Regions from separate parts of the Shewanella sp. 0m-8 genome, predicted to be linked through region 2. Evidence: riboswitches for the same ligand, from Rfam matches in the RefSeq annotation. Region 2 holds a riboswitch; the other holds the start of a gene.

Region 1 (3,152 bases), on a different contig from region 2:
ATGTGCGGGTTTTGCATATTAATTACCTAATCTCTGTCAATTCTAACCATGAGTATAATAAAGTTTATACTCCATCTAGTTATGCTGATAAATCACTGATACACGTAGGTGCTTTCAAAACTGGCTCGAAACAGCAACACACTGCATGATAAGCAAAGTATGGGTATCTCACATATGGAAAAACGTGAACTGTATAAACTTCGATTAACAATTGTAGGAAAAAGTTCCTTAACGACCGTTTTCTATGAAGTTTAAATGTTAAATCAAACATAGATCACATTTGATACAGCTGTGTGGATTACTCTTCTATCTGTTTCAGATATATGTAACAAAATGTGTTCGTTACATGTATCGGCGTGAGTCAATCAACAAGCCCTATTGTACTCGTTTTAGGCATTTGTTAACAAATGAAATGTTAACAAAATTACTTGATGATATGATTTAGATCACTATTTGCAAACTATAGTATTGATTTAATTAGTTTTGATATTTTTGTCGCGTGTGACCTGTATCACGTAACTAGGAAGCGCTAACGAGTTTGCTATAATAATCCCACCTAAATCGGAGAATTTGTTAGCAATGAACAACTCAGTCGACAGCCTTTGGCACACTTATCAACAAACTGAATTTCTGTTTACTCAAACCTTATCCTCTCAATTATCGTTCGCTATCATCACTGCGTACAACCCAAAAGGAGTCGTGCTGACTCCTTGCCAAAATGGTCTTTTAGACCGAAAACTTCAACATGAAATACACAGATCGGGCTTTCCCTACCGAGCAATGATAGGCGCATCTCAAGATAGAAAGCATATGGAAAAGAGTTGGGCAATATCAACCGATAAGGCCTCGGCCATTAAACTCGGCTACCAGTTTAATCAAAATGCCATTTATTATGTTGAAGCGGATCAATTGCAACTTGTTCCTTGCTTGTTGCCTTGCCAAGAAACATTGTTGGGCGCATTTTCTCCTCGGGTCAATTGGGTCATGGAGCTTCCAGATATGGTATGAAATTAAATCATCTAAGATTTCCATTGACTTAATTGGTTATTTTTTGATATTTTTTAACCTGTTATTTTGTATACAAAGCAGCTTTTTCGAAAGTAATTTGCTTCATACAAGGTAAGTACAGAAGAGGAGCGCTAACTAGGTAGTAAGTTGGAGGGGACCAAACTCCTATGATGGCTTATGAGGGAGATTAGCGCCGAGATATTCAATGCCATTTGGTCAGGCTTGAATGTTGGTTGTGCAGGCTGAATCCTGTCGATTGTCACCAATGTTTTTTATGGTGGAGAGCTTCTGGTGACGATCGCTGTTTCCCCATCTTATGGGGTGCATATCATTGCACCAGGCTCTTCGAACGAAGTTAGTTCGGAGCTTATTCATGTTAGTTATTCAAAATACCCAATTTAGTCAGTGTCAGCCGTCTCTATATAATGTGGAGGCAGTACTATGTCGTTAGTCGATGCTTCATTATCTACAAGCTCGCAAGAGCAAACACAGTTAAACGTCGCCAAGTTTGGTGGCACTTCAGTGGCTGACTATGACGCCATGCATCGCTGTGCAGATATTATTATTGCTAATCCACAAACCCGAGTGGTAGTTGTTAGCGCCTCGAGTGGCGTGACCAATCAGTTAGTGGCACTCACGCAGGCAGAAACCAGCGCGGAAGAGTCAAAGGCGCTGATTAAAAAGATCGCTTCTATTCAATATCAAATTCTAGATAAGCTAGGCAGCCCAAGTGATGTGGCGGCTCAAATTGATCGTACCTTGAGCCATATCGCGACCCTAAGCGAACGCTTAAAGCTTACCCGTAGCAAAGCCGTGATGGATGAACTCCTATCCCAGGGCGAGATGTGCTCATCTGTGTTTTTTGCTGCAGTGTTAAGAGAGAAGGGCGCTAACGCTTCAGCATTTGATGTGCGTCAAGTACTGCGCACCGATAGCCACCATGGCCGCGCCGAACCCCAAATAGAACAGATTGCTGAGCTTGCTCAAACACATCTTAAGCCACTACTTGCAGAGCAAGTGATTGTGACTCAAGGTTTTGTGGGCGCAGATAGTGAAGGCAACACCACAACCCTTGGCCGTGGTGGTAGCGACTATTCAGCCGCATTGCTGGCCGAAGCATTGCAAGCGACAGCGGTTGAGATCTGGACCGATGTAGCCGGCATTTACACCACAGACCCAAGACTTGCGCCTAATGCCAGTCCGATTGCCGAAATTAGCTTTAATGAAGCCGCTGAGATGGCGACCTTTGGCGCTAAAGTTTTACACCCTGCAACAATATTGCCTGCCGTAAGACAAAAAATTCAGGTGTTTGTTGGCTCAAGCTGGGCTCCTGAACAGGGCGGCACTTGGATCCGCCATACGGTGCAAAGTGAGCCGGTATACCGCGCCGTTGCCGTGCGCCGCGATCAAACTTTACTTAATCTTCACAGCTTACAAATGCTGCATGCGCAAGGCTTCTTGGCTGAAACATTTGCAACCTTAGCCCGCCATAAGATCAGTGTTGATTTAATCACCACATCTGAGGTCAATGTGGCATTAACCTTAGATAAAACTGGCTCTGACTCAAGTGGGCAGGGCTTACTTAGCGAGGCGTTATTGCAAGAGTTGTCGCAGCATTGCCGCGTGCGTGTTGAAGATGGTTTAGCCTTGGTTGCGGTGATTGGCAACAATATTGCCTCGACGCCAGGCGTGTGCCGAAGGGTATTTGAAGTACTGGAAACTTATAATGTACGTATGATCTGCCAAGGAGCGAGTCCACATAACTTGTGTATTTTGGTCGATGAGGCCGAGGCGGCTAATGTGATCCGCGCCCTGCATGAAAACTTATTTGAAAGTTAAGGCCTGGAAAACTAAATGTTTGAAAGCTGAATATTTGAAAGCTATGAGGTGAAAACTAAAGCTTTGAAGCCTCATTTAAACTAATTGCTAGGAACACGGTAATTTATGGAATTTACCCAATCGAGCCTGAAAGTCGGTGAATTGGCGACAGGACAGGAACTGAATGTTCCTGTTTATCGTATGGCAGGCAAAGACCCATTAGCGCCTAAGGTTTTTATTCAAGCCAATGTACACGGCGCTGAGGTGCAGGGTAACGCGGTTATTTTTCAGTTGATGAAACGATTAGAAAAAATGGATGTAAGAGG
Region 2 (3,152 bases):
CGGATTTTTTATGGTTCTAATTTATCGAGGTGCAGCTTGCGCATATCTCAATAAGGGCTATTACCTTTATTGCTTACATTGAGAATCAGGTGAACATGCCTTGATCCGTAGCACAATAATACTGATCACAAACAATACGCTACAAGCGATTAAGCCCGCAGTAACCGATTCAGTAAAGCCGAGCACTAAGTAACCCACAATACTGATCCCCGCAACAATTAATGCGTAAGGCAATTGCGTCATAACATGGTCAATATGGTGGCAGTTCGCTCCGGTTGACGACAAAATAGTGGTATCAGAAATAGGAGAGCAATGGTCTCCAAATACCGCACCCGCAAGCACTGAAGATAGCATTGGCAACATCATGCCAGTGTGACTTCCCATCGCCATATCGGCTGCAATTGGCAGCATAATACCAAAGGTACCCCAGCTGGTGCCGGTTGAAAATGCAGTCAAACCTGCAAGAATAAAGAGCACTGCAGGAAGCATCGCAAATGGAATGTTACCCGTTGCCAAGCTCGCCATGTATTTACCGGTTTCAATCTGTCCAATCACACCCGCAATGGTCCAAGCAAACAGTAAGATATAGATTGCAGGCAGCATAGACTTAGCGCCTTCAAACAGGCCTTTAGCAATCATAGACTTAGCCACGCCTTGATAGATGACTAATGCAAGCGTTACAACTAAGCCAAGCAAAGCACCAAAGAATAGCGATGAACCTACATCGGTATTTTCAAATGCGCCAATTAGACTAAATTCTATGCCTTTAGCCGCTAATGCATCCCCACCACTGCTTACCATGAAGTAGAAAGTGGCAAAAACTAACACTGTGATTGGCAGGAATAAGCCAATAATCTTACCCGTATCCGCTTCTGGTAAACCAGAGTTAGCCCCAGGCGGTAACCCTTTAGACTCGTCGTATAAGTGGCCTTTTTGTGCGTTCAGCTCTTGCTGACGCATTGGGCCAATATCTAATCCCATTAACGCAACACAAAGCAGCAGTAACAATGCAAAGATCGCGTAGAAGTTCATCGGGATCATCTGTACGAATATGCTCAAATGCCCTGTATCGGCAAATCCATGTGCGGTTAGAATGCCGCCAATCAAGGCGATGATATAAGCACCCCAACTTGATACAGGTGAAATAACGCAAATAGGCGCGGCTGTAGAATCAAGTAAGTAGGCTAACTTAGTACGTGAAATGTAATACCTGTCGGTGAGTGGTCGTGCGACACTACCAACAACTAAACTGTTGAAGTAATCGTCAATGAAAACCACACAACCTAAAAACATGGTGAGTAGCTTAGCATCGCGCTTATTACGAATATGAGTACGAGCCCAATCAGCAAAGGCTCTTGCTGAACCACTTACCGTGATCAACGCAGTGATCATACCCAGTACCACTAAGAAACCTAAAATATATAGGTTCCAACTATTTAAAGCACCATCGTCCCATACGAGAGACAGCACTTTAGTACTTAAATATTGACCCGTTTGCATTACAGAAAAATCGGTAAGCAGTAATGCTCCCAACAAAATCCCAAAACCCAAAGAGAGCAAAACACGACGCGTGAGCATCGCCAGTACGATGGCCACTACCGGAGGTAGCAGCGATAAAGCCGAATCGGCATAGCTTATAATTGTCATTTTTAATTTCTTCGCTAAATACGAATGGAGGCCGACTGAACTGGTGGGATATAGCAGTAGATATCTGATTACACCTGTCCTATCAGTAGCGCTCCATAGCCATATTAATGGTTCGTCATTAATATAAAAATTCTTATCTTCCAGATAAGAAATACTATGGCAGTGCTGTACCTATTTGGTTACAGCCCCAGCAACTAGCCCCGATATGCTATGTCACTTCGGCACTAAATCCTTTCTCGATAGATCAGCGGTATCACCCTACTTATCGATACTAATATTTAATGCACCTCTACTTCTCAGGACGCAATTTAAGGCTAGCTCAAAAAGCGTGACGGACATAAAAACATAAGCGGCTTTAGAGATGCTACTCTAAAGCCGCTTATCGTGACACAGATCACTAACAATACCCAGTACAACTCACAGCTATTAACAGTTTACCAAACTATTAAATACAATTGACCTTGCTGTAGCAGTAATCGGTTATACCAAGTTCCATTTACAGCAGTGCGATTAATTTTGGCACAGCTTCAAAAAGATCGGCTTCAAGACCATAATCTGCCACTTGGAAAATCGGAGCTTCTGGATCTTTGTTGATAGCAACAATCACCTTTGAATCCTTCATGCCAGCCAAGTGCTGAATCGCGCCTGAAATACCCACAGCAATGTATAAATCTGGCGCAACAATTTTACCGGTTTGGCCTACTTGTAAGTCGTTTGGTACGTAGCCTGCATCAACTGCCGCACGAGATGCGCCAAGCGCGCCACCTAACTTATCAGCCAGTTGCTCTAAAATAGCGAAGTTTTCACTATTTCCTAGCGCGCGGCCACCCGACACCACTACCGATGCACTGCCAAGCTCTGGACGCTCAGATTCCGTTAGGCTTTGAGTCACAAACTCTACCTGCGAAGCAAACTCTGGTGATAGTGTCACCAATCCAGCACTGCCGTCTGCAGCAACCGCGTCAAACGCGCTTGAGCGAACCGTCATGACTTTCTTGTCATCTAAACTTTGTACCGTCGCAAGGGCGTTACCCGCATAAACTGGACGAACAAAGGTGTCAGAACTCACCACTTCTATCACTTCAGAAAGCTGAGATACATCGAGTAACGCAGCAACGCGCGGCAACACATCTTTACCAAAGCTTGAAGCTGCAGCGAGTACATGTTCATAATCAGATGCGATGCTTATCATCAAGTCTGACACATTGTCCGCGAGGTGATTGGCGTATGACCCTGAGTCTGCAACCAAGACATTTCGCACACCAGCTAACTTTTGTGCTTCGCTTGCCACAGCACCACAGTTATGGCCAACGACTAATACGTCGATGTCGCCACCAATTGCCTGAGCACAGGCAACGACTTTAGCGGTATCCAGCTTTAGACTGGCGTTATCGTGTTCTGCTAATACTAAAATTGCCATTAGATCACCTTCGCTTCATTCTTTAACTTTTCAACCAACTCCTCGACAGACGCAACCATGACTCCACCACTGCGCTGGGCAGGTG

What was found. A riboswitch is a leader RNA that binds a small molecule or an ion and turns the genes downstream of it on or off. The one in region 2 is predicted to bind lysine.
Region 1: another riboswitch for lysine. It lies ahead of lysC (lysine-sensitive aspartokinase 3); the one in region 2 lies ahead of ACVBIO_RS20285 (Na+/H+ antiporter NhaC family protein).

The regions. Positions count from the first base shown of each region.
Region 1 covers NZ_JBRIMB010000002.1:222,162-225,313, reverse strand. The annotation lists gene arcA (two-component system response regulator ArcA) at 1-17, opposite strand, end outside; gene ACVBIO_RS02145 (DUF3293 domain-containing protein) at 580-1,008, shown strand; lysine riboswitch at 1,122-1,304, shown strand; gene lysC (lysine-sensitive aspartokinase 3) at 1,450-2,847, shown strand; gene ACVBIO_RS02135 (succinylglutamate desuccinylase/aspartoacylase family protein) at 2,953-3,152, shown strand, end outside.
Region 2 covers NZ_JBRIMB010000067.1:6,858-10,009, forward strand. The annotation lists gene ACVBIO_RS20285 (Na+/H+ antiporter NhaC family protein) at 67-1,647, opposite strand; lysine riboswitch at 1,726-1,947, opposite strand; gene ACVBIO_RS20290 (electron transfer flavoprotein subunit alpha/FixB family protein) at 2,144-3,067, opposite strand; gene ACVBIO_RS20295 (electron transfer flavoprotein subunit beta/FixA family protein) at 3,067-3,152, opposite strand, start outside.